Regions from separate parts of the Alteromonas sp. genome, predicted to be linked through region 3. Evidence: predicted binding sites of a transcription regulator. Region 3 holds the regulator's gene; each other region holds the start of a gene.
What was found. Region 3 encodes FliA, which starts transcription of late flagellar genes. Its sites were predicted from a motif close to CTAAAGNTNNNNNNNNNNNNGCCGATA; they were not measured.

Region 1 (10,392 bases), on a different contig from region 3:
TAAAGCCGGCAGCCGGGTCAATCTGGAAGTAGACGTGGTTGCCCGCTATCTGGAACGCCTGATGATGGGTGACAAGGCAGCAGAAAAGACCACCAAAAAAGACATTAGTATGGCCTTCCTGGCCGAAAATGGTTTTCTTAGAAAATAACCCTACATAAGTGAAATTATGGCACTCAACACCACAGCTGAAATAATTGAAGATATCCGTCAGGGTAAAATGGTTATCCTGATGGACGATGAAGATCGCGAGAATGAAGGCGATATCATCATGGCCGCTGAGCATGTGACGCCGGAAGCGATTAACTTTATGGTTACTCATGCCCGCGGCCTGGTATGCCTGCCCATGACGCAGGAGCGCTGTGAACGTTTGAATTTACCGCTGATGGTAGATAAAAACGGCGCACAATTTCATACCGCCTTTACCGTTTCCATTGAAGCAGCCCGTGGCGTAACCACCGGTATTTCTGCTGCAGACCGCGCGACCACGATTCTGGCCGCGGTAGGTAAAGATGCTAAAGCAACTGACATTGTGCAGCCGGGCCACATTTTTCCGTTAATTGCTAAAGAAGGCGGTGTGCTGAACCGTGCAGGTCATACCGAAGCAAGCGTCGATCTTGCCCGTCTTGGTGGCTGTGAGCCAGCTGCTGTTATTGTCGAGATCCTCAATGAAGACGGCACCATGGCCCGTCGTCCTGAGCTCGAAAAATTCGCCGAAAAATACGATATAAAAATCGGCACAATTGCGGATCTGATTGAATATCGCAATCTGAACGAAACCACTATAGAGAAAGTTGCCCAGTGCAGCCTGCCTACGGAATATGGTGAGTTTGAACTGCATACCTTTAAAGATGTTATCGATAATCAGATTCACTTTGCGCTGAAGAAAGGTGACATTGACCCGGAAACACCTACACTTGTGCGTGTTCACTTGCATAATACTCTGAGCGATTTACTGGGTTCTACCCGCGCGATAAACCGCACCATGACCTTACCTGATGCCATGAAGCGCATTGCAGACGAAGGTGGTGTGCTGGTGGTGCTGGGTAAAGAAGAAGACCTGGAAGGGCAGGTCAGACAATTTGCTGCAGAAGACCGCGGTGAAAAGCCTGAAGGAAAAACCTGGACCGGTTCGTCACGTACAGTAGGTGTTGGCAGTCAGATTCTGGCGACTATGGGCGTCAAAAAAATGCGTTTGCTCAGCAAGCCGGTCAAATACCACGCGTTGTCCGGCTTCGGACTGGATGTGGTGGAATACATTCATAATTAGTTCCCGTGTAATTCGTGAACATTCGATTTAGTTTGCGCGCAGTTATGCTATACTGCGCGCCGTTTTTTCATAGGGGTGGAATACCATGCAGGTAATTGAAGGTAATATTCGCGCGACAGGCAAGAAATTCGCGATTGTTGTGTCACGTTTCAACAGTTTTGTTGTAGAAAGCTTGCTTGAAGGTGCGCTGGATACGTTAGAGCGTCACGGTGAAGTCAGCGACAATGACATCACACTGGTTCGCGTGCCGGGTGCATATGAATTACCTGTAGCAGCAAAAAAACTGGCAGAAAAAGGCCAGTTCGATGCGATTATCGCTTTAGGTGCGGTGATCCGCGGTGGTACGCCTCACTTTGATTTTGTTGCCGGTGAGTGTAACAAAGGTCTGGCGCAGGTATCACTGGAGTATGGTATTCCGGTTTCTTTCGGTGTTATCACTACAGATTCTATCGAACAGGCTATTGAGCGTTCCGGTACCAAAGCGGGGAACAAAGGTGCAGAAGCTGCACTGGGTGCCCTTGAGATGGTGAACGTTGTTTCAGCGCTTAACGATCTTTAACCGGGGGTTACGTGAAAGTATCCGCACGTCATAAAGCCAGAGAACTTGCCCTTCAGGGTGTTTATTCATGGCAAATGAGCAAGAACGATATCGCCCAGGTGGAGTTATCACTTGCGACCAGTAACGATATGCAGAAAGTCGACATGGTGTATTTCCAGGCCATGTTGCGCGGTGTTGCGGAAAATGCAGAAGCATTAGACGTAAAAATTAAGCCATACCTTGGCCGTTTACCGGAAGAACTGGATCCTATCGAAAAAGCGATTCTGCGTATTGCTACCTATGAATTAACTGAGCGCATGGACGTGCCTTATCGCGTAATTATTAACGAAGCCATTGAACTTGCTAAATCTTTTGGTGCCGAAGAAAGCCATAAGTTTATCAATGGTGCGTTAGATAAAGCGGTGAAGACGTTACGTCAGCACGAGCGTTAACAGCGATCTATTTACGTACCTGTACGTAATGACACGACGACACTGAATTAACCGGTAAAACGTGAAAGAATTTGATCTTATTGGCCGTTACTTTGCAAATGGCGGCCATCAACGAAAAGACGTAATCGTCGGCATCGGTGATGACTGTGCTGTTACGTCTGTTCCTGCAAATCAGCAGCTCGCCATTACCACTGATACACTGGTGTCCGGCGTGCATTTCCTTAAAGATGCGCCTGCCAGATCCGTAGCCTATAAAGCAGTTGCTGTTAATCTCAGCGATCTCGCCGCAATGGGTGCAGAGCCAGCCTGGATTTCTCTTTCCCTGTCTATGTCTCATGTGGACGAAGCCTGGATGGAAGAATTTGCCAGTGGCCTGTATGAGCTCACCAGATACTATTCTGTGCAGCTCATTGGCGGTGATACGGTACGCGGTCCTCTGGCGATGACTATCACTGCACAGGGTTTCATTCCTCCTGAAGCTGCATTGAAGCGCAGCACGGCGAGACCCGGCGACTGGATATATGTTACCGGCACTACCGGTGATGCCGGCGCGGGTCTGGATATTCTCAAAGGGTCACGTGAAGCCAAAGAGGAAGACAGGGAGTTTCTGGTTAAACGTCATTTGTATCCCACTCCGCGTGTAGCTGTCGGAGCGGCACTGCGACGCATTGCCTCTTCCTGTATTGATGTGTCAGACGGCCTGCTGGCTGATTTAAATCACATTCTGAAAGCATCAAATTGCGGTGCAACTTTGCACGTAGACCGCTTACCCGTGTCTTCGGCCTTGTTCAATTGTGTGGGTGCACAGGATGCCTACCGATATGCGCTGACTGCCGGTGATGATTATGAACTGGTGTTCACTGTAAACGAAGAGCAGCGTGGCAATCTGGAAACGTCTCTGGCCAGCACAGGTGTAAAGGCTACCTGTATCGGTCAGGTAACGGGGCAGGCAGGCAAAACAGACTTAAAATTGTATGACGAGCCGTATCAACTGAAAGACGTTGCGGGCTACGAGCACGATTTTTAATGCAACCTGAGTACCGTGCCAGAGTATCAATGAAAAATCCGGTGCATTTTTGTGCACTGGGCTTTGGCTCCGGTCTGATCCCGTTGATGCCGGGGACGTTTGGTTCTCTGGCAGCGATTCCCTTAATTCTGCTCCTTGCGCCGGCCGGTAACGTTATTTTTATAACGGCGACGATATTGAGCAGCATCGCCGGCGTGTACTTTTGCGGTAAAACTGCCACAGATATGGGCGTTCATGATCACGGCTCCATTGTCTGGGATGAAGTGGCCGGTATGCTTCTCACTTTTCTGTTTGTTCCGCTGAGTATGTCTACGCTTATAGCCGGTTTCGTGTTATTCCGCATTTTTGACATTTTGAAGCCCTGGCCTATCGGACCGGTTGATAAAACGGTTCACGGGGGACTTGGCATCATGCTGGATGATATTCTTGCGGGGATCATGGCTTGTGTGTGCCTGCATGGTCTCATATGGCTGGTTCCCGCTATAGGTTAACTCACTGCTTATCGAATAAAAAAGCCGTTCTGTGTGAAGCAGAACGGTTTTTTCGTTTATCTTTTACAGTAACCTTTCTCAGTCGGCAAAATACGACTTTACCTGACGGATAATACCGGCGGTGTCGAGACCATGTTCAGCATACATTTCCTGCTGGGTACCCTGCAAAATGAAGCTGTCAGGAAGACCAAGATGGAGTGTGTGCATTCTTTGCTTCGCAGATTGCAGATATTCTGTTACTGCAGAACCGGCACCGCCCATGATACAGCCATCTTCCAGGGTCACTATGCCTTCGTGCTCCTTGCAGATTTCATCTATAACCGCTGTATCCAGAGGTTTAACAAAACGCATATCAACCACTGTGGCATCGAGAGATTCAGCAGCTTCCTCTGCATATGGTAGCAATGTACCGAAATTCAAAATAGCAAGCTTGTTACCTTTACGAAGCGTACGTGACTGGCCTAACGGGATTTCAGTCATGCTTTGCTGCGGCGTGATGCCTTTCCCCGCACCACGTGGATAACGCACAGCAGCAGGCTTCTGCGCCTTATGACCGGTATAAAGCATCTGACGACATTCATCTTCATCAGCAGGGGTCATAATGATCATGTTAGGAATACAGCGTAAAAACGCTATATCAAATACGCCCTGGTGAGTTGGACCGTCGGCACCAACCACACCGGCGCGGTCGATGGCAAACAGCACAGGTAAGTCTTGCAGCGCCACGTCATGGATCAACTGATCGTAAGCCCTTTGCAAAAAGGTAGAGTAAATGGCAACAACGGCGTTATACCCTTCTTTGGCAAGACCGGCACCGAAGGTCACAGCGTGCTGTTCTGCTATGGCCACATCAAAATATTGTTCAGGGAACTGCTGGGAAAACTTCACCATGCCAGATCCTTCACGCATGGCAGGGGTAATAGCCATGAGTTTGGGATCCTGAGCCGCCATATCGCACAACCACTGGCCGAAAATGGCCGAAAACGTGGGGGCTGAAGGTGCAGATTTAGGCAGGGCGTTATCTTCCGGATTAAATTTTGGAACAGCGTGGAATTTTATCGGATCCTGTTCCGCTACCGGGTAGCCTTTCCCTTTTCGTGTAACTACGTGCAGGATGTGCGGGCCTGAGAACTGACGCATGTTGCGCAGGGTATCGACCATGCCATTAACATCATGGCCGTCAATGGGACCAATGTAATTAAACCCGAGCTCTTCAAAAATAGTGCCCGGCACTACCATGCCTTTGATGTGCTCTTCTGCACGGCTGGCAAACTCTTTAATCGGCGGAACATTACTCAGCAGCTTTTTACCGCCATCGCGGATTTTATTGAAAAAGTTACCGGTAAGCAGACGGGCCAGGTGACTGTTCAGTGCACCGACATTTTCCGAGATAGACATCTCATTGTCGTTAAGTACCACCACCAGGTCTTTGTTTATGTCCCCGGCATGGTTCAACGCTTCAAACGCCATACCTGCTGTCATCGCACCGTCGCCGATAACAGCAACCACTTTACGGTCTTTGCCTTCTTTATCTGCTGCGACAGCCATACCCAGTGCGGCGCTGATGGATGTAGACGAGTGACCGACAGCAAAGGTGTCGTACTCACTTTCCGGGGGCCACGGGAACGGGTGCAGACCATTTTTTTGTCGGATCGTCGACATGCGGCCGGCACGGCCGGTCAAAATTTTATGCGGGTAAGCCTGATGGCCAACATCCCACAATAAACGGTCGAATGGGGTGTTATACACATAGTGTAAAGCCACGGTCAGTTCTACTGTGCCAAGGCCGGAAGCAAAATGGCCACTGGTCTGACTAACTGAAGCCAGTAAAAACTGTCGCAACTCATCAGCCAGTTCACGGAGTTTTTCCTGTGGCAGCTTTCTGAGTTCATCCGGCGTCAGTGCCTGTGCCAGAACAGGATAGTGCGTTAATTCTAAACTCATTGTTATCGTTTCATTATGTTGTTTAGCATAAATCAGTATGTCCGTTTTACCATCAGGTCCGTAAACTCAGACAGCAATCCGGTATTGTAGGGCAAACTGTCTAAAGCTTGAAGGGCACTGGCATGAAGACGGTTTAATTCAGCCTTCGCCTGTGCCATTCCCAGTAATGCCGGAAACGTATTTTTGCCAAGTTCAATATCGGAACCCTGCGGTTTGCCGGTGACTTCGGCATCACCTTCCACATCCAGAATGTCATCCTGAATTTGAAAGGCCAGTCCCATGTCTCCCGCGTAACCCGTCAGTGCTTCCCGGTGCTCCGGTTTAAGATCACTGCAAAGTACCGTAATCATTTCCGCGCAGGCCTGCAGCAATGCGCCGGTTTTAAGGCGATGCAGGCGGGTAAGGGACGCAATGTCTATCGTGGAACCGGTAGCTGCAAGGTCTATCGCCTGGCCACCGCACATGCCGGCGTATCCAGAGGCTCTGGCAAGAATACTGACCAGTTTTGCGCGCTGACCATTGGCGAAGTCGCTCATGGGAGCATCAGCAAGAATACTGAACGCCAGGGTTTGCAAGGCATCTCCGGCAAGGATAGCCGTCGCCTCATCAAACTGAATGTGACAGGTGGGCTTTCCGCGGCGAAGATCGTCATCGTCCATTGCCGGCAGGTCGTCATGAGCCAGAGAATAAGCATGAATGCATTCTATCGCCATGCTCACTGCGGCCTGATCCTGACCGGGAATATCCAGTGTGTTACCTATGATATGTACCAGTAACGGACGCATACGTTTGCCACCGGCAAGGAGCGCATATTCCATGGCTGCGCGAAGTTGTGGTGCGTGATCAGGAAGTGCGGCAACGAGGCGCAGCAAGCTTTCGTCAGTGTCGTGCTTAATCTTCTGACGTAAGCTGTCAATATTTGTCATGAATTACCTGTATAACAAGGTGGAGCGGAGCGGTCTCTCCGCCAGATTTTATCAGTCTTCAGAAGGGGTGAAATCAACCAGCGTTTGTTCACCTTGCTCAGCGAGCAATATTTTGACTTTCTGTTCTGCCTGCGCGAGAGTCTGTTGACTCAGACGGGATAATTTTACGCCACGTTCGAATTTTTCTAAAGCTTCATTCAGCGGCAATTCTCCCGATTCCATTTCCGTCACGATGGCTTCAAGTTCTGCCAGTGATGCTTCAAAAGAGGGCGCAGATGGCGTTTTTTCTGTGGTCACGTCGGATATCCGGTGCAGTTTTAATGATAATCGCGCACATTAACCGGGCAGGCACGCGGGGTCAATTGGTTTGTCCTGTTCCTGTGTGGTCAAACGGCGGGTATCTCTCTGGTTTTATTGACGATACCTAATAATCAGCATTCATCTGGTAATCTTGTATTTTGATTATAGAATTCATAATACCGGCCGATAGAGTTAATGGCATCGCGATAAGAGAGTTTTTTGAGGAGCAATAAGTGGATTTAGCAACCGTCATAGGCATGTTAGGTGGTATCGGCTTTATTGTCATGGCCATGATCCTGGGTGGGGATTTGGGCATGTTCGTCGATGTTGCCTCAGTGCTCATTGTATTCTGTGGTTCTATCTTCGTAGTGATGTCTCAGTTTACGCTGGGTCAGTTTTTCGGTGCCGGTAAAGTGGCCGGCAAAGCATTCATGTTCAAAATCGATCCGCCGGAAGTGCTGATTGAAAAAATCGTTGAAATGGCAGATGCGGCCCGTAAAGGCGGGTTTCTCGCACTGGAAGAAGCCGAAATCGATAATGCCTTTATGCAAAAGGGCGTAGATATGCTGGTAGATGGCCACGACATTGAAGTGGTCAGAGAAACGCTGAAAAAAGATATTCAGATGACCACTGAGCGCCATGAGTTCGGTGGTTCAATTTTTAAAGGTCTGGCCGATGTTGCGCCGGCGATGGGGATGATCGGTACACTGGTTGGTCTGGTTGCCATGTTATCAAATATGGATGATCCTAAATCAATCGGTCCTGCCATGGCGGTAGCACTTTTAACAACACTTTACGGCGCCTTCCTGGCAAACGTTATCTGTTTGCCGATTGCCGCTAAACTGGAAAACCGTAAAGAGGAAGAGAAACTGAATCAGTCTCTGGTCCTTGACGGTATCGTCGGTATTGCTGACGGTCAAAACCCGAAAGTCATTGAGGGGATTTTGAAAAACTACATCGCTGCCGGCAAACGTGGCGGCGGGGACGAGGAGTAATCTGCTATGTCAGATGAATGCCCTAAATGTCCCCCTCCCGGCCTGCCGGCGTGGATGGGGACGTTCGCTGACCTGATGTCTCTGTTGATGTGCTTCTTCGTTCTGTTGCTGTCTTTCTCGGAAATGGATGTACTGAAATTTAAGCAAATCGCCGGCTCCATGAAGTTTGCCTTCGGCGTGCAGAATAAAATTGAAGTTAAAGACATTCCCAAAGGAACCAGTGTTATCGCGATGGAGTTTCGCCCGGGCCGTCCGGATCCGACGCCTATTGAAACCATTCAGCAGCAAACCATCGATATGACTCAGCCAACGCTGGAGTTTCAGGCAGGGGATGAGGACTCATCCGGTGGCCGGCAAACACAACGCGGGTCCCAGCGTGGTGGTCAGGCTCAGCAAACTGCATCAGATTCTGCGGCTTCATCATCAAAAAGCTCTGACAAAGAGCAGGATAACGAAATGATGAAGAAGGTGGCTGAACAACTGCAAAAAGAAGTGGCGGACGGCTCTATTGAAATGGAGTCTTTGGGTCAGCAACTGACTATCCGGATCAGAGAAAACGGCTCATTTTCCGCCGGTTCGGCATTTTTGCAGCCTCAGTTTAAGCCCGTGTTGAGAAAAATTGGCACTTTACTCGCAGAAATGCCCGGTGAAATAGAAATTTCAGGACACAGTGACGGCCAGCATATTGCCAATGAGCTGTACCGCTCTAACTGGGATTTGTCTGCACAACGCGCTGTGGCCGTGGCGGAAGAGATCCGCAAAGCGCCGGGATTTGATGAGTCACGCATGTCCGTGACCGGTCTGGCTGACACTAAACCTCTGGTTGAAAACGCAGCCACTGCTGACGACCGTGCCCGCAACCGCCGGGTAGAAATTAACATCAATCAGGGCAAACCGTTATTGTCTGAACCTATTTCGGTGCTGGAAGAATAGCAGGGCGGGAGAAGGGCGCAGCGCTAAAGCGCTACGCTCCCCGTTGTATTGTGTCTCTGAAGTGAGGTTTTGACAGGACCAGCTGAACTGTGGAGATAGTCCGTTCCAGAAATCCGCCTTCGCAATATTTAAGATAGTAAGTCCACATGCGCATGAAGCGCTCGTCATAACCATCCTGCATCAGCGGCTCTTTGGCATTGATGAAAGCTTTGTACCAGTGATCCAGCGTCCTGGCATAATCCAGCCCGATATCCTGTAAATCTCTTACAGATAAATCACTGAAACGTTTGAGGTAGTCGTTGATAACCAGCTGCGAGGGCAGAAACCCGCCCGGGAAAATATATTTCTGAATAAAATCCACACTTTTGCTGTAGCTGTCGTAACGACGGTCATCAATGACAATAGACTGCAATAACATCAAACCATCGTCTTTCAGTAGGGAGGCACATTTATCAAAAAAGTTGCCCAGGTAACGTTTACCTACAGCTTCAATCATCTCGATGGACACCAGTTTGTCATACTGGCCTTCAAGGGTCCGGTAATCCTGTTTTAGCAGGGTGATTCTGTCACTCAGATTTTCTCTTTCTATCCAGGCTGCAGCGTAAGCATGTTGCTCTTCAGAGATGGTTGTGGTGGTGACTTTGCAGCCATAGTGCTTTGCTGCATAAACAGCCAGGCCGCCCCAGCCGGTGCCGATTTCCATCAGGTGATCTGACGGTTTCAACTGTAATTTGTCACAGATTGTTTTCAGTTTGTGAGTCTGGGCATCGCTCAGCGAAGCATTAGGATCCGGATAAATAGCCGAAGAGTACATCATGGTCTGATCAAGGAACCGCGTGTATAGCTTGTTGCCTAAATCATAATGGGCTTCAATATTTTTCTTCGCCTGACTTTCGGTATTACGGCGTAAGAAATGCTGTACCTTCTGGAGAGGGAGCACCAGCAGACGGAATTTCTCTTCCCACTTGTCCAGTACGGGTAAGTTACGGGCGAACACTCTGATCACAGAAGTCAGGTCCGGGCTGGTCCATAATCCGTCAGTGTAAGTTTCACCTGATGCCACACTGCCGCCAAACAGCAAATGACGGTAAGCTTTTACGTTGAGTATGTTTACATCAGCCTTAAGCTCACTTTCCGGATCGCCAAATTGGGCTACGGTAGTGCCATGTTCTTTGATTGTCATGTGACCTTCGGGTAACAGTGACAACACTTTAAAAAATGCACTTCTGCAAGCGCGGTCAATACTGCTGGCTTCCTGCTGAAATATAAAAGTGGATTCGCCGTGTGACATTATCTCGGTTCCTGACTTTTAGGGTGATCGTAAATTGGCGCGCGCTTGATAAATAATTTCAGTGCCTGCCAATAGATACCGGCTACGGTTTTTATTGTCATACTGGGTATACGTCTCAGTGTAGAGCGCAGATTCTCATTATTAAGTGAAATTCTTGTCATGTTTACGCCGGCTACAAAATCCTTTTTCTCCGTGTGACAGGCCAGGGATAAGGAAAAGCGCTCACCC
Region 2 (10,392 bases), 130 kb from region 3:
ACCGAAACACAGGGTATAGATGTAGTAGTGAATTACCGTTTTGATGTCGCCGGTATTACCCATGCGCTTACTACCTCGATGAACTGGACTGACACTAAAGTAAAGCGGTTATCGGCATTCCCGCAACGAAACCGTGACGGTGAAGTGGTGCTGGTACCCAGTCTTACCCCACAGCGGGTCAGAATGCTGGAAGATAACCTGCCAGCCGTCCGGGTAACCAGCACGTTAAAACAGCACTGGCAGGCCTGGTCACTGTTGTGGCGCCTGAAATATTATGGCAGTTTTTATGAAGACCACGTAGATGCGGCAGCAGACATGGACATTAACAGTGGCAGTATGATTACGCTGGATACAGAGCTGAGCTGGCATTATTCAGAGAATCTGACCTTCGCGTTAGGTGCATCTAATCTGTTTAATACGTATCCGGACCGGAATCCTTACAGTGAGGTCGTCGGCGCGTTGTATCCGCCTACAGCGCCGTCCGGCATCAATGGTGGTTTTTATTATCTGCAGTCGCGATACGACTTTTAAGAGAAGAAAGGGAAGAATAAACGTCAGAGAAGTGTGACAGTAAAGATCAGCACACTTCTTTGAAAAGAGATTCATCGACAATGGTCGAATCGATAATTTGCTGGGCCATCTGAATGCATTTGCCGCACTGGTTCCCCAGTTCTAAATGCTGACGCAGCTCACGGATGTTACCCACACCGTCCTGTTCCACTGCATTCATGATGTCTTTATCCGTCACGCCGTAACACATACAAACGAACATACAACAAACCTTATTAACTTCAACGTGAATGATAATAGTTGTTATTTGTATAATTAGCAATACTTCTGCAACAATCTTTCGATTAATCTTTAGTCTACATTAAGAAAACAAAGGGATTTATTTTCGATTTGAGCCTGAAAAACCTTGGCTTTCAGATAACTGCACCTATATTGGTTATGCCTGCGGGCAAACAGATAATATTTAAAAGATTAATGGAGCGAACAATGAGCGTACTGGTAGGCCGTCCGGCCCCTGACTTTACTGCAGCAGCTGTTTTAGGAAGTGGTGAAATTGTAGATTCTTTCACGTTAAGTGAAGCTATCAAAGGTAAGAAAGCCGTTGTGTTCTTTTACCCTCTGGACTTCACTTTCGTATGTCCTTCTGAGCTGATCGCATTTGATAAGCGTTATGAAGAATTCCAGAAGCGCGGCGTGGAAGTGATCGGTGTTTCTATCGATTCTCAGTTCTCACACAATGCGTGGAGAAATACACCGGTAAATCAGGGCGGTATTGGTCCGGTTAAGTACACTCTGGTTGCTGACGTTAAGCACGAAATTTGCCAGGCCTACGATGTGGAACATCCTGAAGCGGGTGTTGCTTTCCGTGGTTCATTCCTGATTGATGCTGAAGGTAACGTACGTCACCAGGTCGTTAACGATCTGCCTCTGGGCCGCAACATTGATGAGATGCTGCGTATGGTTGACGCGCTGACGTTCAATGAAGAGCACGGTGAAGTATGTCCTGCTGGCTGGACTGAAGGTAAAGCGGGTATGGATGCATCTCCTGCCGGTGTTGCTAAATACCTGTCTGAAGAAGCAGACAAGCTGTAAGCAAAGCCTGAAATACCGGAAAACGCCGCACGGAGCACTGCTCCTGCGGCGTTTTTTTATTCCTGCTGTGGCGTTATCACTTAACGCTGTGAGCGGGAAAGTGTATCTCCCAAATCTTCCAGCGTTTCTCCTCTTGTCTCGGGGAAAAAGGTAATCACACAGATAAGCTGGCAGGCCATCATAACCGTAAAGAACGCAAACAGAGCGGATGCTGAAAACTGGCTCAGCAACCAGGGCATCAGCAGGGCAATCAGCGCTGCGAACACCCAGTGAGTACTGCTGCCCAGGGCCTGACCTTTGGCGCGGACGCTATTAGGAAATATCTCTGAAATAAACACCCATATAACAGCACCCTGGCCCATGGCATGAGAAGCAATGAATAAAAATATCAGACCCACCACGAGTATTCCCTGCCATTGCAACCAGAACGCGCAGGTGAGCAGGCTCAGAGACACCAGATAGCCCAGTGAGCCGGCAAACAGCAATTGTCGTCTGCCCATTTTATCAATCAGTGCCAGTCCGGCGAGGGTAAACACCAGGTTTACCAGACCAATGCCTGCACTGGATAACAAAGCCGAAGAAGCATCCAGGCCGGCCAGTGAGAATATTCTGGGTGCAAAGTAGATAACAAAATTAATGCCTGACAACTGATTAAACATCGCCACCAGAAAAGCCAGCAACACCGGTAAACGGTAGGCAGCATTAAACAGTGACGGACTGCGATGATTCTGAACATCCCGCTTTACCGCAGCCAGCACAGCATCCGGGTCAGTTTCACCGGCGCGGAGCAAAATATCACGGCTCTGTTTTTCATCATTCCGGTGCAGGAGCAGCCAGCGCGGGCTTTCCGGTACATTAAGTACTAATAACAGATAAATCATTGCCGGAATGGCTTCTATACCCAGCATCCACCGCCAGTCGAGGCTGAACCAGGCGGAGAGTATAAAATTTGAAAGAAAGGCGATGAGAATACCAAACACAATCTGGAACTGATAGGTGGCTACCATACGGCCCCGTTTCTGCGCCGGCGCAATCTCAGCAATGTAGGCGGGCACCGCAATGGACGACACACCGACCCCAAACCCGCCAATAAAGCGCATAATGCTGAAAAACACAGGATCGGTTGCCAGTGCTGAGCCTATGGCTGACACCACATACAAAATGCCAATGCCAACAAGTACTGGTTTGCGTCCAAACTTATCGCAGGGAATATTGGCGGTGAGGGCGCCGGCAACGGTACCCCACAGGGCAGAAGACATGACCAGCAATCCGTGAGTCAGATCTGAGGTTTGCCATAAAGCCTGAATGGGTTGATCAGCGCCGGAAATAACAGCGGTATCAAACCCGAAAAGAAAACCGGCGAAGGCGACGGTCAGGGTCCAGAGGACAACGGGATGTTTCATAACGTACACGACTTAAACGATTCAGTTATTCTCAGTGTACGTTACAATTTGTTAACAAGGAAGAGGCGGCGCCAAATAGAAACAGGATAGCTGTCCCTTTGACCGGTTATTCGGCAGGCGCGACTGGCCAGCCACCTAAATGTTTGTAGCGGTTCACAATGTAGCAAAACAGTTCTGCTGTCCGCTCTGCATCGTAAAGGGCACTGTGTGCTTCACTCTGGTCAAACGCAATCCCGGCTTCGCGGCATGCCTTAACCAGTACTGTCTGACCAACGGCTAACCCAGCCAGTGTCGTTGTGTCGAAAGACACAAACGGGTGAAACGGAGTGCGCTTAATATTACTGCGGGCAATCGCGGCATTTACAAAGCTCTGATCAAAGGTGGCATTATGGGCCACAATTACTGAGCGCTGACAATCTGCATCTTTTTGCAGTTTGCGGATTTGCTTACATACGTCTTTCATGACATCGGCTTCATCCAGTGCGCCCCTTAACGGACAATGAGGATCGATACCATTAAACTCTAGTGCAGCCGGCTCCAGGTTCGCGCCCTCGAAGGGATTGACATGATGATGCACGGTTTTGTCGGGGTGCAAATCACCTTGTTCATCCATACGCAAAGTGACAGCAGCGATTTCCAGCAGTGCATCAGTTGTAGCATTAAAACCGGCAGTTTCCACATCAATAATGACAGGAAAATAACCACGGAAACGGTGCTTTAACAAATTCGCGTTTTCAGACATAGAACGAAGAAGCCTCTGAATAAACAAGTGCATGGGCAAAGGAAAAGTGGATTATCGCAAGATACGCCGTATGTATCTACCTTTGTTACCTGTAAGGGAAGGGGATTATACTGACCATTGTGCTAAACTTTTTGCGCAGGGCGGCGATAAAGAAAGAGCCACCTCTTTTCTCTTAGTTTCAGGGCATATTATGTTTCGACAGGCTTTATTGTGTTTTTTGCTGATAAGTGCACCGGGTTACGGCGCAATGCGCCAGTATTCTGCGACTGTGGAATCCTCTGACTGGCAATTGAAAGATGAAAGCCGTCTGCAGTGCACTTTATCTCATGCAGTGCCCGGTTACGGCGATGCCGAGTTCTCCAGCGTAGCGTCGAAGCAACTGAATATGGAATTCGAGCTGGACATGCAACTGCTGCCGAAGAAATTTGGCATGGCCGCCGTTTATTCCGTCCCTCCTTCATGGATGCCCGGCGCAGCACCTAAAAATATCGCTGATATGACTCTGCGAACCCAGTACAACGGCGACCTGCCTGAGCAAGCTGCCTGGACAATGCTCAGTGAACTGGAAAAGGGCTACTGGCCGACTATCTACTATCAGGACTGGTACAACGAATACGACAAAGTGGCTGTTGCCCTGAATGCCAGCAACTTCACACCGGTATACCGCAACTTCGTGAAGTGCGTGTCACAACTGTTGCCCTACAGTTTTGATGATATTGCCTACACCGTGCTGTCTTACGAGAAAAACAGCGTAGACTTAACGAAATACTCAGAGAAGCGTCTGAACATGATCGGAGAATACCTGAAAGAAGACAGCGGACTGGAACTGGTGTTACTGGACGGTTATACCGACAGCTATGGTGGACGCTGGAGCAACGAGCAGTTATCTGTCCGCCGTGCTAATCAGGTGAAAGAGTATTTTACAGCCATGGGTGTGGATGCCTCCCGTATCGAAGTCACTGGCCACGGCGAGAAGCGTCACATCTCGCCAAATGACAACAGTGACGCCCGTGCGCTCAACCGCCGCGTTGTGGTGCGGTTATCCAGGGGGTAGACGTCTGGTTATTTTCCGCTTTGTTGTAAAAAGCTTTTTACCGGCGGGACCTGATCGGTAAAAACACCATCAACCGCCAACGGTCCGGTTAGCAGTCCGAGGATCTGTTCTGCTGTCATACCTGTTGGCAGTGCATCAATTCTGAATGTATAAGGGTGAATAATCAGCCCTTCTTTTTTCGCCGTTGCCAGCCAGGAAGCAGGGACAACCTTACCTTGCTGCATTGCCTGCATGTCCAGTAACTGTGGTAACCAAGGACCAATGCCATCAGCATATTTTGCAATATCATGCATGCCCTGTTCAGTCAGAAGTGCCTGGTAATCAGTGGAAGACTCACCCCAGCTGTTGTCAGCCAGCAACAAAACTATCTTGCCTTTAAAACCCAGCTCGTCGCGCAGACGCTTAACTTCAGCAAAATCAAAACACTGCACATAAATATTGGCATTCCCGCCATTGAGGTCATAGCGCGCCAGTGTATCAAGCAGAAGTTGGCTGATATCTGTGCCTTCTTTTTTATGCCAGGCTGGCGACTTGATTTCAGTATAAAAGCCAATGTTGCTGTTAAATTCGCGGTTTAATTCACTGATGAGTTCTATATGTTCATCTAACGTAGCAATGGTAAACAGCGCTTTATTGCCATGATAGCGCTTGGCAAACACTTGTTTTCCAGCGGTATCCGCCCGCTCTTTTACTTGAAGAGTGCGCAATTCCGCTAACGTGAAATCCAGCGCATACCAACGGCCATCGTCACGGGCGCGGTCAGGAAACTTCGCGGCCACATTGGTTACTGTATCCAGATGAATATCATGAAGTACAACCAGTTCACCATCTTTAGTGGCTACCACATCCTGTTCGATGTAATCCGGTTGCTGGGCAAACGCCAGTGTTGCAGCTTCCAGTGTATGCTCGGGAAGATAGCCGGATGCACCTCTGTGAGCAATGATATCGAATGCAGCAGCACTGGTACTCAAACACAGTGTAGAAAAGGTGAAAGAGAGCAAAGTGTTTTTTAACACAAACAGATCCTTTATTGGTGAACGACACAGGTAACGACAGCAAAAGAAAAGCATACAGGATGTTTTTGCCGGTACCAAAACCTCTATTCTGGCGGGGAAAGAAGACATTCGTGTGACGTAGATCTGTAAAAGCGGAAGGTACTGAAAAAATGGTCAACGAGGAAAGAGAACAGGACGGCCTAGTCAATTCTACGCCGCCCTGACATTATGTTCAGAAGCGCTTAAACGGGGGACGAGTGCCCTGTTTTCCGCTTTGTTGTTCCGTTTCCAGCAGTTCAAACTGAGCGACATCGTATACAGGCATCGTTGTTGTGATGCGGCGGTAGGGAGGTTTACCCCGCATGATGACCTCTTTCACTTCCACATACTCTTTAGGTTCGCCACCTGCCAACTCAAGTTGAGCCACGTCATGTACCGGCAGGCTGACTATTTTGCGTTTAAACGGTGGTTTACCGGCATAATCCACAACCTGGATATCAACCATTTCATTATTTCGTGTTTCGCCGGCAGCCGCTCCGGTAAACAGGGGCGGTAAAACACATAAGCTCAGCAGAGAGAGGGTTCTTTTCATAACAGTGTCCTTTTGTTTGCATCAAAATGGTGCTTTATTCCATTGTATGGCTGAATAAAAATGAAACAATACTATCTGGAGATAGTTTTAATCTATCAGCTGTAGGGTTTAGAGAATGCTTAGCTATCAAATGTGGACGATTTCACTACTTTTTTTCTTTTCATGCTTTTTGGTGGTGCAATTTGGCTGGTTGTGCACTTATTTGGTTTGTTGGATGGGCACTGAGAGGAACAGGGTAATGAAATATCAGTAACTTACCGGAATGGCGTTTAAGTTGCTGTAACTGTACAGGTATCGTCAGCAGGGCCGGAACAGTTATGAAGAGCATCATTTTATGGGTAGCAGGAATGCTGCTTACAACTGCCGTAGTTGCCAGTGAACAGGCGGTGCCACTTGACCAGAGTGCAGGCGGTACCCTGTACCTTGAAGCGACGCTTGAATCGGCAGTCACAGCTTCATTTCTTCTCGACACCGGCTCCGGCTTGCTGACCTTAAATAAAGCAACTTTTGAGGCGTTAACCAAAGGCCGGAAGCTGAAACAATCGGGTAAATCGGCAGCCAGACTGGCGAACGGTAAAATTCTCACTGTGTCGCAGTATCAGCTCAGTTCAATCCGTATCGGGCAGGCTTGCGAACTGGGTCCGGTAGAAGTTGCCGTGATGCCCGGAGGAAACAATATTCTGGGTATCAATACACTGCTTAAAGCGGCACCTATGACCATCACGGCTGAATCCGTCACCCTGTCCGGTTGCCGCTGATAAATCAGACTTCTGTTTTTTCCTTAAACTCACACAAGTCTTCAATAATACAGGAACCACAACGTGGTTTGCGGGCGATGCAGGTATATCGGCCGTGCAGGATTAGCCAGTGATGAACGTCGACCTTAAATTCAGCTGGCACGACTTTTAACAGCTTTTCTTCCACTCTGTCTACGTTCTTACCCATGGCAAATTTAGTGCGGTTTGATACCCGGAATATGTGAGTGTCTACAGCAATGGTGGGCCAGCCGAATGCTGTATTCAGTACTACGTTCGCCGTTTTACGGCCAACGCCCGGCAAAGCTTCCAGCGCCTCCCGGCTTTCCGGTACCTCGCCATTGTGCTTTTCAACAATGATCTTGCTGAGCTTGTGCACGTTTTCGGCTTTGGCATTGTAGAGGCCAATAGTTTTGATGTATTCCTTTAAACCATCTACGCCCAAATCTGCGATAGCCTGCGGCGTATTGGCCACGGGAAACAATTTGGCCGTCGCCTTATTCACACCCACATCGGTGGCCTGTGCGGACAAGGTCACTGCGACCAGCAATTCAAAGGGTGTAGTGAAGTTCAATTCAGTCGTGGGATGAGGATTAGCATCTCTCAGCCGGGTCAGAATTTCCTTTCTTTTAGTATTATTCATAGCAACACTTAACTTTCAGTAGTTACCCTGATTCGGGTGACGGTTTTGGCTTCCGGAACCTTTTTGGCAGCCATCCGCGCGTCAACAACATTTTTAAGAGCAATGAGCAGACCCATGCCAATGAATGCGCCCGGCGGCAAAATAGCAAGCAGGAAAGGCTGGTCTGTATCAAACAAAGTAATGGTCCAGTTGGTCGCTATGCTGCCAAAAAGACGGTCGGCTCCGCTTAGCAGGGTACCGGAACCCAGCGCTTCGCGCATGGCGCCAAGTAACATCAGCACAGCAGTAAACCCTGCACCCATCATCAGGCCGTCAAGGGCTGCCGGAAGGACCGGATTCTTAGAAGCAAAGGCTTCAGCCCGGCCAATGATGGCGCAATTTGTCACAATTAACGGAATAAAAATGCCAAGTGTTAAATAAAGTTCGTAAGTAAAGGCGTTCATCAGTAGCTGAACAACGGTCACGAAACCTGCAATAACCATCACAAACACCGGGATCCGGATTTCGTTCCTGACAATATTACGTACCAGGCTCACGGTAATATTTGAACCAATCAGCACCAGTGTGGTTGCCAGCCCCAGGCCAAGCCCGTTAATAACTGTTGCGGTGACCGCAAGAAGGGGGCACAAACCCAGAAGCTGAACCAGTGCAGGATTATTTTTCCATAAACCTTCGATGGTCAGATTTTTCCACTCACTCATTCTGAACCTCCGGGTTGCTTAGCCATGCAATTAACTGGCAAGGCAAATAAAGACTCACGGTTTGCTTCCACATACAACAGGGCCCGTTTTACTGCACCTGTAACGGCACGGGGAGTAATCGTTGCGCCGGTAAACTGGTCAAATTTGCCACCGTCTTTTTTTACCTGCCATTTGTTCAGCGCAGAATCATCAAAGGACTCACCGCTGAAGGATGTTATCCAGTCACTGACTGACAATTCAATTTTGTCACCCAGCCCGGGAGTTTCCTGGTGTCTCACAGTCCGCACGCCGGTTACCGTCATGTCATCAGTGACACCGATAACAACGGCAATATCACCACTGTAACCGTCCGGTGCCACAGCTTCAATAGCAAGGGCGGCGGGCTCTCCGTTTAACCGTGCACGGTAAACGTGGCGTAAAGTGCCCGGCTTACCAAGCATCGGATCAGTGACGGCGGTGCAATCTGCATACAGTTCATTATCATAAAGCGATTGGGGTACCACTTCGTTCAGCAAAGACATCAATTTTTGCTGTTCCTGCTCTGCAATGCGCGACTCAGTGCCGAAAAAAGTAGTGGCAATTAAACCGGTGGTCACAATGGCAAAAGCGCCCAGCATGACGCCATTTTTCACAATACTGTTCATCATGCTTTACCCCGCGGATGGCCGTAGGTGCGCGGACGGGTGTAATAATCGATTAGCGGCACAGCCATGTTCATGATAATGACCGCAAAGGCGACCGCATCAGGATACCCGCCAAACGTACGGATAATCACAATCCAGAATCCGATGAGCGCGCCAAATACTATCCGACCTCTTGCTGTGGTGGAGGCGGAAACCGGATCAGTGGCAATGAAAAACGCACCGAATAATACGCTGCCGTTGATAAGGTGAAACACCGGTGACGCGTAGATATCCTGATTGAGCAGATGAAAAAATAAAGCGCACAGGGCAACGCTGGCGATCATGCTGCCGGGAATGTGCCAGCTGATAACCTTCAGACGCCACAGCGCCAGCCCGCCAAGGGCCCAGGCTGCGCTTACCCAGGACCAGCCTGCGGCACCGCTGTCAAAAAGGCCTCCATCGTAAATTGGCGATGCCAGTAACTCAGAGTAAGTTGAAGAACGGGTCAGGCCGGTTTTCACCTGATCCAACGGCGTCGCAGATGTCATGCCGTCAGCCACATCCCTGATTTGAGTAACATCCAGACCGGTTTGCGTATAACCGGTAAAAATCAGGCTCAATGTATCTGTAAAGGATAATGCTGTCGCTCTTACGCCTTCCGGTGGCAGCCACTGAGTCATTGCTGCAGGGAAAGATACCAGCAGCACGACATAAGCCACCATCGCCGGATTGAACAGGTTATAGCCCAATCCGCCGTAAAGCTGTTTCACGATTGCTATGGCGAAAAAAGTGCCGGTAACGGTCATCCACCAGGGCAGAGTAGGAGGGATACTGACTGCCAGCAGGCAGGCTGTGAGTACGGCACTGTAATCAGACAGATTGCGTTTAACCTGTTTATTACGCAGAGACAAAATCGCGGCTTCTGTTGCCAGTGCTGTCGCAACAGCAAGGAACGCCTGAATGATGACGCCCCAGCCAAAGAATACAACCTGACAAGCAATGCCCGGCAACATGGCGTACAGCACCAGGCGCATGACCTGACTGGTATCACGCTTTGCGCGTAAGTGAGGGGAACTGGCAAGATTTAGTTTCATTTAGTCATTATTCCCGTTGTCTCTGGCGGCTTTTTTCGCTTTTGCTTTTGCAACCGCAGCAGCAATACGGGCTTTCTTTTCATCCGCAGGATCTGCTTTTTTTTGTACTGTGTCTGAATCAGCCTGTGCATCTGTTTGCTTGTCAGCGTCGGGTTTATCAGTCGTTTCCTGAGCCCCTGTTCCGGTTT
Region 3 (10,392 bases):
GGTTATGCATACTGGCAGGGTGTGCAGGCGAAGAAAGCGGCAGAAAAACCGGCTGTGCCGGCCAAAATGGAAGGTGGTGCTGACCAGCCTGCTCCGGAAATTAAAGAGCTGGGTTGGGATGACGTACAGCAAGTTGACACTATCGGCCTTGAAGTTGGTTACCGGCTCATTCCGCTGGTGGATAAATCACAGGGCGGCGAATTGCTTACACGTATAAAAGGTGTGCGGAAGAAACTGTCTCAGGAACTGGGCTTTCTGGTTCCGCCGGTGCACATCCGCGATAATCTGGATCTCGACCCCAATGCCTACACGATCTCCATGCTGGGTGTGACCATCGGAGATGCGCAAATCAGTCATGATGAAGAGCTGGCGATTAACCCCGGGCAGGTGTTCGGTAAGCTGGAAGGACGGGCGACTAAAGACCCCGCTTTCGGACTGGATGCCGTGTGGATACGGCCGAATCAGCGGGAGCATGCGCAAACCCTTGGTTACACAGTAGTGGATGCGGCCACCGTGGTAGCGACACATCTCAGTCAGTTACTCAGCAACAATGCTTACCAGTTACTCGGTCATGAAGAAGTACAACAACTTCTCGATATGCTGGCGAAATCCAGTCCTAAGCTGGTGGAAGGGCTGGTACCGGATATTTTGCAGCTGAGCACCGTTGTAAAAGTACTGCAAACCTTATTGTTCGAAGGCGTTCCCATCCGCGATATGCGTACTATCGTTCAGACCTTATCGGAATACGGACCCCGCAGTCAGGATCCGGATGTGCTGGTATCTGCAGTGCGTATTGCGCTGAAGCGTTTGATTGTGCAGGAAATCAGTCAGGGAGCGAAAGAAGTGCCTGTCATAACTCTGGCACCAGAGTTGGAACAGATGTTGCACCAGTCACTTCAGGCAGGAGGAGAGGACGGCGCCGGCATCGAACCGGGACTGGCAGACCGGCTCCAGCAATCCCTGCAACAGGCCGCACAACAACAAGAACTGAATGGCGAGCCTGCGGTACTGTTGACGTCAGGCATGTTAAGACCTGTGCTGTCACGCTTCCTGAAGTATTCGGTAGCTGGCCTGCATGTGTTGTCTTATCAGGAAATCCCTGATGACAAACAAATCAAAATTGTCAGCTCTGTGGGTCAATAATCTGACGCCGGGTGAGTGAAGAGGTTGAGATGAAAATCAGACGGTTTTTTGGCAAAGATATGCGGGAAGCATTAAGCCAGGTAAAAGCAGAATTGGGCAGTGACGCCGTAATCATGTCGAATCGCAAAGTGGCAGACGGTATTGAGCTGGTCGCCGCTTACGATAAAGAGCCGGAAGCAAAAATAAAACTCAACACCCGCCATGACGCAGGTAAAACAGCTGCACAAAAGGCGACGCCAAGCCTCAGCGAAATTATCGGTGACGATGGTCCGGATACCTTACGGGCGTTACTTGAAAAGCAGGCTGCAGAAAAAGCTGCGGCTGCCGGAAGTGACCGTCAGAATCCTGCAGTTTCTCCTGCACCACAAACATCGTCTGCATTTGCCGCAGATACCCGTGGGGTCAACCCACAACCCGCTGCATCTCATGACGAAGAGGCGTTTTCATTTGCTGATGTATTTTCTGCAAAAGAACAAAGGCCTGCACCGGTATCTCAAATGAATCCCGATTTTAAAGCGGCGGAAAGTCAGCAGTCTGCCGGTGCCCCTGCCAGTGAGCTGGATGCGATAAAAGAGGAGCTGGCCTCTCTTCGCAGCGTTTTACAATATCAGGTCGCAGACTTGATGGATGCCAAAAAGCAGCGTCAGCGCCCTGTACACAGTTATCTGACCCAGTGTTTAACCGGTATGGGGCTGAGCGCTTCACTGGCTGAGCAACTGGTGCATTACACCCCGTCTCAATACACCGAGCGGGAAGCATGGATTTACCTTCTCAACCTTTTGGCTAATCGCCTTAATGTTTCCGGTAATGATATCCTGACCCAAACCGGTGTGGTTGCTCTTGTTGGTCCAACGGGAACAGGCAAAACCACGACTGTTGCTAAATTAGCAGCACGCTATGCGCAAAAATACGGTGCTGATCAGGTGGCTATGATCACTATCGATACCTACCGTATTGCCGCTTATGAACAGCTGGCAACGTATGGCAAAATTATTGGCTGTACTACAAGGAAGGCGCAAAGCAGTGAAGAATTAGCCGAACTTCTCTTCCAGTTACGCCATAAGCGTCTAATATTAATAGACACGGCTGGTTTCAGTCAGCGCGACAGTCGTTTAATTAAGCAACTTGGTCAATTTAATCACGGACAAATGCAACCTGTCCGTAAATACCTGGTTGCGCAGGCAAATACCCAATATCCTGCATTGCAACGCATCATTGAAGCGTATAATTCCGTTAAGCTTGACGGATGTATCTTCACGAAAGTTGATGAATGCTACAGTTTGGGTGAGGTTTTAAGTGTTGCTGTTGAACAGCAATTGCCAGTTAGTTATGTGACCGACGGGCAGCAGGTACCTGAAGATATTAAAGTTGCTGATGCAAAATCTCTCGTATCTGCCGCTGCAAAGCTTTATAAAAAGTACGGTTTGAATCATACTAAGCGTAATCATGAAGTTAATTCAGTTCAGGCAGTATGATCGAAGATCAAGCGAGTAGCTTACGAAAGATGAATCAATCACGCCTCATAAAGGTTATTGCCGTTACCGGCGGCAAAGGTGGTGTTGGTAAAACCAACATTACATTAAACACGGCGATTGCTATGGCCAAGCAAGGTAAGCGGGTCATGGTACTCGATGCCGATTTAGGATTAGCGAACGTTGACGTCATGCTGGGTCTGCGTGTTGAGAAGAACCTTTCTCACGTATTATCCGGTGAATGCACACTTGATGATGTTTTGGTAACCGGACCTCACGGTATTAAAATCGCTCCGGCGACTTCAGGTACTCAGGCAATGACTGAGTTATCGCCCACAGAACATGCCGGATTAATCCGTGCTTTCAGTGAGTTGCGGTCGCAGATTGACGTGCTGATTGTAGATACCGCTGCCGGTATTTCCGATATGGTACTGAGTTTCTCCCGTGCCTCGCAGGACATCATGGTCGTGGTTTGTGACGAACCGACTTCTCTGACCGATGCCTATGCACTGATTAAAATATTGAACCGTGAGCACGGCGTGTTCCGTTTCAAAATAGTGGCAAACATGGTTCGGGACATTCGTGAAGGGCAGGAATTATTCAGTAAATTATCAAAAGTGACAGGCAGATTCCTGGATGTGGCACTAGAATTGGTGGCAACTGTACCTTTCGACGAAAATATTCGTCGGGCAGTCAGAAAGCAAACCGCTATTGTGGATGCATTTCCCGGTTCTCCTGCGGCCGTCGCGATTAGTCAGTTAGCCACCAAAGCGCTTAACTGGCCGGTACCGGCTCAGCCGGGTGGTCACCTGGAATTTTTCATTGAACAACTGGTGACGAAGCAAGCAGTAGGAAGCCAACGTTGAATAGTAAAGCGGCAGCTTACCAGCAGCAGACCGACAAGTCGCAGCTGGTCGAGCGCCATGCATCCCTTGTAAAACGTATTGCCCATCACCTGATGGCGCGTTTGCCTGCCAGTGTGCTGGTGGATGACCTGATTCAGGCAGGGATGATCGGATTGCTGGAAGCAGCCAGAAATTTCGACGGCTCGAAAGGGGCCAGTTTCGAAACCTTCGCAGGTATCCGTATTCGTGGTGCTATGCTGGATGAAATCCGTAAGGGCGACTGGACACCCCGTTCAGTGCATAAAAATAGCCGTGCTATTACGGAAGCCATAACACAAGTTGAAAGAGAAACTGGCAGAGACGCGCGTGATACAGAAATTGCTGCTAAGCTAAATGTCAGTATTAATGATTATCATCAAATGCTTAACGAGGTGAATGCCGGTAAACTTGTCGGTATTGAAGACCTGGGTGTATCAGAAGATGTAATCAGCACAGAACAGAATAAAGGTAATGATTCACCCCTCGAAGATTTAATGCAGGGGGCGTTTCAAAAGGCGTTGGCGCATGCCATCACAACATTACCTGAACGGGAAGCAATTGTACTGTCCCTGTACTATGATGAAGAACTGAATTTACGTGAAATCGGTGAAGTTCTTGAAGTCAGTGAGTCAAGGGTCAGCCAGATTCATAGCCAGGCCATGTTAAAACTAAAAGCTCGAATGCAATCATGGCAGGCAGAAGAATAAAACATACTAATATTAATAACGATTGATAATCCTCACCGGAGGCTATTTTGGACAAGAGTATGAAAATTCTTGTAGTAGACGACTTCTCTACTATGAGACGAATCATAAAGAACCTGCTTAAAGATCTTGGATTTTCCAATATTCAGGAAGCTGACGATGGAAGTACGGCCCTCCCCATGCTCCAGCAAGGCGACTTTGAATTTGTCGTGACCGACTGGAACATGCCAGGTATGCAGGGTATCGACCTGTTACGCGCTATTCGTGCAGACGACAAACTCAAGCACTTGCCAGTATTGATGGTGACAGCTGAAGCGAAAAAAGAGCAAATCGTTGCTGCAGCACAGGCAGGTGTAAACGGATATGTTGTGAAGCCTTTCACAGCCGCTACACTTAAGGAAAAACTCGACAAGATTTTTGAGCGTTTAGGTTGATCCAGCCGCTCCCGCCAGAGAAGAGGATTACTGGATGTCTCCTACTAAAAAAGTCCCTATTTCGCTCGAAGAAGCAAAACAGCTGGTAGCATATCTTGAGCAGGGCGATGACGATTCCGCCAACGCCCTGCTTGAGGCCGTATCTGCCAAAGAGTCTGTCGAACTTTTTGCTGAAGTTGGCAAACTTACCCGTCAACTTCATGACGCCCTCAACACCTTCCAGTTAGACGAGCGAATTGCTGGTCTGGCTAATGACGATATTCCTGATGCGCAAACGCGTCTCACCTACGTAATTGAAGAAACTGAAAAAGCGGCTAATACTACAATGGACGCTGTAGAGTCCTGTATGCCCATTGCTGAATCTTTATCAGACCGGATCACAGCTATTGAGCCTGAATGGCAAAAGCTTATGACCCGTCAGATTGAGCTCGGTGAATTCAAGAGTTTATGTATGGATATCGACGCCCTGTTTAAGGACATGTCGAAAGATTCTTCTAAACTTAACAGCCTTTTGACCGAAGTATTAATGGCACAGGGTTATCAGGATTTGACAGGCCAGGTTATTCGCAGAGTGATTGATCTGGTGAAAGAAGTCGAAGACAGCCTTGTGAATATGCTGACCGTGTTCGGTGAACGGGATGCACCTGTTAAAGCACAGAGCACCACGAATAAACCGGACGCTGTTGAAGCGGAAGGGCCAATCATGAACGCTGAGAAGCGGGATGACGTAGTACAAGGCCAGGATGACGTGGATGATCTCCTGTCGAGCCTTGGTTTTTAGGGGAGCGAATGAATGTCGTTTGATGTTGATGAGGATATATTACAGGACTTTCTGGTCGAAGCCGGAGAAATCCTGGAACAATTACAGGAACAGTTAGTTGACCTGGAGAATAATCCGGAAGACGCTGACCTCCTCAACGCGATTTTCCGTGGATATCACACGGTAAAAGGTGGCGCAGGTTTCTTATCTCTGACTGAACTGGTTGAGATTTGTCACGGCGCAGAAAACGTCTTTGACGTAATGCGTAATGGCCAGCGTACACTGACGCCGGAATTAATGGATGTCATTCTGCAAGCGACAGACGTCGTAGTGGAAATGTTTGAGCGGGTAAAAGCCCGTGAGCCACTCGAAGCCGCTGATTCAAATCTTGTTGATGTTCTGCATAAGTTGAGCAAGCCAGAAGCCCCCGGCGAAAATATTTTTGGCGGGGAAACGGCAGCACCGGCAGAAGAAGTGCCGGTAGCAGAAGAGCCTGAGCTGATTGTTGAAGAGGTACCGGTTGCACCGGAAGCCACCGCTGTTGCAGAGCCTGCCGGTGATAACAGCATTGAAGATATCAGCGAAGATGAATTTGAAGCATTACTGGACCAGCTACATGGTTCCGGTGCGCCCGGCAGACCGTCGGCAGATGCACCTGCAAAGCCAGCTGCACCTGCGCCCGCTCCGGCAGCAGCCGCAGGCGGAGATGGTGAAGATATCACCGATGATGAATTTGAGGCTCTGTTAGACGAGCTTCACGGTAAAGGACAGTTTGGTGGCGATGCCGCACCTGCCGCTACACCGGCGGCCGCAGCACCGGCAGCGGAACAGGCTGCAGCCGGTTCTGACGGTGACGAAATCACCGATGACGAATTTGAAGCTTTGCTAGACCAGTTACACGGTAAAGGTCAGGGACCCGGCATTGCCGGTGGTGTTGAAGTTGACACTCAGGCAACTAAAGCCGTTCAGGCTGCCAAAGCGGAACAGTCTAAACCTGCAGAGCCTGCCAAGCCGGCTCAACCTGCTAAAGCTGCTGCACCTGCTCCGGCCGCAAAAGCGGCTCCGGCTGCGCCAGCCGCACCCGCTGCCCCTTCCAAGCCCGCAGCACCTGCTGCAAAAGCTGCACCTAAGAAAGAAGAAAAAGCCCCGCAGGCAGAAACTACTGTTCGGGTAGACACCAAACGCCTTGACCAGATTATGAATATGGTCGGTGAGTTGGTGCTGGTTCGTAACCGCTTGTTAAGCCTTGGTATCAATACCAATGACGAAGATATGTCGAAGGCTATCGCTAACCTGGATGTGGTGACCGGTGATCTTCAGGGCGCGGTAATGAAAACCCGCATGCAGCCCATTAAGAAAGTCTTCGGTCGTTTCCCCAGGGTTGTCCGCGACCTTGCCCGTAGCCTGAAAAAAGAAATTACCCTTGAGCTTGAAGGGGAAGAAACGGATCTGGATAAAAACCTGGTTGAGGCGCTGGCCGATCCCCTGGTTCACCTGGTGCGTAACTCCGTCGACCATGGAATTGAAATGCCGGATGATCGTGCCAATGCGGGAAAACCGCGCATGGGTACAGTGAAACTGGCAGCATCACAGGAAGGCGATCATATCCTGCTTACTATCACCGATGATGGTAAAGGGATGGATCCGGAAAAGCTGAAAGAAATCGCTATCAGTCGTGGCGTGCTTGATGCTGATGCCGCCGCCCGTATGTCTGATGTGGAAGCGTTTAATCTGATATTCGCGCCGGGCTTCTCTACCAAGACAGAGATCAGTGATATCTCCGGTCGTGGTGTGGGCATGGACGTGGTTAAAACTAAAATCAACCAGCTGAATGGTACCGTAAACATTGATTCTCATCTGGGTAAAGGCACCCGGTTAGAAATCAAAGTACCGTTAACACTGGCAATCCTGCCAACTCTGATGATTGTTGTCGGTCAGCAAACCTTTGCATTGCCATTGGGCGCTGTTAACGAAATTATCAACATGGACATCAAGAAAACCAATACGGTAGATGGTCAGTTGACGATGATCGTCCGCTCTAAGGCTATCCCGTTATTCTTCCTTGGTGAATGGCTTATCCGCGGCCCGAAAAATATCGAGAAAGAAAAAGGCCATGTTGTTGTAGTGCAAATAGGTACACAGCAGGTGGGCTTCGTGGTGGATGCATTGATTGGTCAGGAAGAAGTGGTGATCAAGCCACTGGATGCCTTGTTACAAGGTACACCGGGTATGGCTGGTGCAACCATTACATCGGATGGCGGAATCGCGTTAATTCTTGATATCCCGAGTCTGCTTAAGCGATATGCGCGCAGGTCATAGTCGCAATTAAAGGAACATCATTACTATGGCTTTTAAAGTCCTTGTTGTGGACGATTCGACGTTTTATCGTCGTCGTGTACGCGAAATTCTGGATGAGGACAGAGAACTCGAGGTTGTTGGCGAAGCCAAAAACGGTGAAGAAGCACTGGATATGCTGATGAAGTTGTCACCCGATGTGGTGACAATGGATGTGGAAATGCCGGTTATGGACGGTATTTCCGCTGTAAAAGCGATCATGCAGAAACGCCCTGTACCTATTCTCATGTTTTCATCTCTGACTCATGAAGGTGCTCAGGCAACGCTTGACGCGCTGGAAGCCGGTGCGCTGGATTTTCTGCCAAAGAAATTTGAGGAAATATCTAAAGAGCGTAAAGAGGCCGTGGGCTTACTGCGGACTAAAGTGCGTTTACTGGCCCGGCGTGGTGTCGGCATACGCCGGCCTGTGATTTCACGCAGAGAGCCAGCGGCAAAGCCCGCTCCACCAATGCCTGCCAATGCCCCTAAAGCGACGTTCTTTAAAAGCTCGTCTATCCTCACCGGACGTACTGAAACTGCATCCCAGCCTACTGTTTCTAAAGTTAAGGCATCAGGAAAGCGGTATAAATGTCTGGCCATCGGGGCCTCTACAGGTGGTCCTGTGGCATTGCAAAAAGTGTTGTCAGGGCTGCCGGCTAACTTTCCATATCCGATTTTATTGGTTCAGCATATGCCCGGCACGTTTACTAATGCGTTCGCCCAGCGGCTGAACAATAACTGCGAGATTTCGGTAAAAGAAGCTGAACACGGGGATATTCTTAAACCCGGTTGCGCTTATCTTGCGCCCGGAGGCAAGCAAATGGTAGTAGAGTCTATGTCACTGCCGAATATTGTTCTCCGTGATGCCCATGAACATGAGAAAGATACCTACAAACCCAGTGTGGATATTACACTTAACAGTCTGGTGGATATTTACGGCGGCGATGTACTGAGTATTATTCTGACGGGCATGGGATCTGATGGACGTGAAGGCTGTGAAGCTCTTCACCGTAAAGGCGCCAAAGTGTGGGCGCAGGATCAGGACACCTGTGTGGTATACGGTATGCCACAGGCGGTTGCGAAAGCGAACATCGCAGAAAAAAGCATAGCCATTGATAATATCGCTTCGTGCATACTCACGGAAATGATGCAGAAATAGTTCAGTCAGCAGGAGTTGAAGGTTGAAAATATGGACGATTGCTAACCAGAAAGGCGGGGTAGGGAAGACCACTACCACCGTGACGCTGGGCGGCATTCTGGCGCAACAGGGAAAGCGCGTTCTGCTTATTGATACCGACCCTCATGCATCGCTGAGTTATTATTTTGGTATGGATGCCGAGGAGTTAAATGCTTCTGTTTACGATATTTTTATTAATCATGAACAGATTACTGCCGATAGAGTGCTTGACTGTTTGTGTCCGACAAAATTAGACAGTCTGTATATTTTGCCTGCCTCAATGGCACTTGCCACGCTGGACAGGCAAATGGGTATGCAAAACGGTATGGGGCTTATTCTCAAAAAGGCACTGGATACTGTACGCAACGAATTTGACTATGTGTTGCTGGATTGTCCGCCGGTACTTGGCGTGTTGATGGTTAATGCGCTGGCTGCATGCCATAAAGTCATTGTGCCCGTGCAGACCGAATTTCTGGCATTAAAGGGCCTTGACCGGATGATCCATACACTTGAGATTATGGGCCGTTCGTTAAGAAAAGAATTTGATACATTAATAGTGCCGACTATGTTTGACCGCCGGACGAATGCGGCCATCCAGGCACTACAAAAACTGAATGAAGATTACGGTGATAAGGTTTGGCACGGGATGATTCCTGTGGATACCCGCTTCCGTGATGCCAGCCAGGCGCAGTCGCCTGCGTCTGTTGTCTATCCGAAAGCGCGGGGCGTTTACGCCTACACCAAATTGTTAGATGAACTGGAGCAGTGAGTCAGCTATGAGTAAAAGTACGCCCTTCGCCCGCGAAGATGTGATGCAGGCGTATCTCGACAGCTTGTTACAAAGCCCGGAAGATCCGGCTGAAGTAACGGCTAACACTGCCCGTTTGCTGGAACAGGCCACGGCGGACATTATCGCCAAAGAACCTGTGGTTGCTCCTGTGGCTGAGCCGGTCATAGCGCCGCCAGTAACTGAAGAGGTTACCGACACAGCCGTTGAACAACTGAGCGGGGCAGTACCTCCGCCGGTTAAAACCACGCCTGTGAAAGACATGCTGGAAAATCGTTTTCAGGCACTCTTTTTCGAGGTGGCAGGATTAACACTCGCTGTGCCGCTCATCACTTTAGGTGGCATTCACCGGATTGAAAAAGTGGGTGGACTGATAGGAAAACCCAAATGGTTCAAGGGCGTAATGCTTCATCGTGATCAAAAAATAAACGTTGTCGATACTGCAATGTGGGTTATGCCAGAAAAATACGACCAAAATCTCGCAGAAACGCTAAACTATCAGTATCTTATTATGTTAGGGGACAGTTTGTGGGGCTTAGCCAGCGACAAACTGGTCAACACCGTTACACTGACCAGGGACGAGGTAAAATGGCGCGAGTCAGGAGGCAAGCGTCCATGGTTAGCGGGCATGGTAAAAGAAAAAATGTGTGCGTTAATAGACGTATATCAGTTAATCGCAATGCTAAATAGCGGCTTA

Region 1: the regulator FliA is predicted to act here: its motif matches at 7,108-7,134, upstream of pomA (flagellar motor protein PomA).
Region 2: the regulator FliA is predicted to act here: its motif matches at 3,870-3,896, upstream of AC4PME_RS03060 (flagellar protein MotY).

The regions. Positions count from the first base shown of each region.
Region 1 covers NZ_CFHOXV010000012.1:16,700-27,091, reverse strand. The annotation lists gene AC4PME_RS09255 (riboflavin synthase) at 1-148, shown strand, start outside; gene ribBA (bifunctional 3,4-dihydroxy-2-butanone-4-phosphate synthase/GTP cyclohydrolase II) at 167-1,267, shown strand; gene ribH (6,7-dimethyl-8-ribityllumazine synthase) at 1,353-1,826, shown strand; gene nusB (transcription antitermination factor NusB) at 1,838-2,257, shown strand; gene thiL (thiamine-phosphate kinase) at 2,319-3,284, shown strand; gene AC4PME_RS09230 (phosphatidylglycerophosphatase A family protein) at 3,284-3,775, shown strand; gene dxs (1-deoxy-D-xylulose-5-phosphate synthase) at 3,854-5,719, opposite strand; gene AC4PME_RS09220 (farnesyl diphosphate synthase) at 5,752-6,645, opposite strand; gene xseB (exodeoxyribonuclease VII small subunit) at 6,697-6,942, opposite strand; gene pomA (flagellar motor protein PomA) at 7,179-7,940, shown strand; gene AC4PME_RS09205 (flagellar motor protein MotB) at 7,947-8,873, shown strand; gene AC4PME_RS09200 (class I SAM-dependent methyltransferase) at 8,905-10,164, opposite strand; gene AC4PME_RS09195 (DUF1365 domain-containing protein) at 10,164-10,392, opposite strand, start outside.
Region 2 covers NZ_CFHOXV010000002.1:321,233-331,624, forward strand. The annotation lists partial or broken gene AC4PME_RS03035 (TonB-dependent receptor domain-containing protein) at 1-531, shown strand, start outside; gene AC4PME_RS03040 ((2Fe-2S)-binding protein) at 578-772, opposite strand; gene AC4PME_RS03045 (peroxiredoxin) at 997-1,602, shown strand; gene AC4PME_RS03050 (sugar porter family MFS transporter) at 1,683-3,005, opposite strand; gene rnt (ribonuclease T) at 3,112-3,747, opposite strand; gene AC4PME_RS03060 (flagellar protein MotY) at 3,938-4,801, shown strand; gene glpQ (glycerophosphodiester phosphodiesterase) at 4,810-5,823, opposite strand; gene AC4PME_RS03070 (hypothetical protein) at 6,029-6,388, opposite strand; gene AC4PME_RS03075 (aspartyl protease family protein) at 6,706-7,146, shown strand; gene nth (endonuclease III) at 7,151-7,786, opposite strand; gene AC4PME_RS03085 (electron transport complex subunit E) at 7,795-8,487, opposite strand; gene rsxG (electron transport complex subunit RsxG) at 8,484-9,134, opposite strand; gene rsxD (electron transport complex subunit RsxD) at 9,131-10,204, opposite strand; gene rsxC (electron transport complex subunit RsxC) at 10,205-10,392, opposite strand, start outside.
Region 3 covers NZ_CFHOXV010000002.1:193,710-204,101, forward strand. The annotation lists gene flhA (flagellar biosynthesis protein FlhA) at 1-1,143, shown strand, start outside; gene flhF (flagellar biosynthesis GTPase FlhF) at 1,173-2,618, shown strand; gene AC4PME_RS02465 (MinD/ParA family protein) at 2,615-3,481, shown strand; gene AC4PME_RS02470 (RNA polymerase sigma factor FliA) at 3,478-4,206, shown strand; gene cheY (chemotaxis response regulator CheY) at 4,254-4,637, shown strand; gene AC4PME_RS02480 (protein phosphatase CheZ) at 4,672-5,418, shown strand; gene AC4PME_RS02485 (chemotaxis protein CheA) at 5,431-7,716, shown strand; gene AC4PME_RS02490 (protein-glutamate methylesterase/protein-glutamine glutaminase) at 7,742-8,890, shown strand; gene AC4PME_RS02495 (ParA family protein) at 8,913-9,677, shown strand; gene AC4PME_RS02500 (chemotaxis protein CheW) at 9,685-10,392, shown strand, end outside.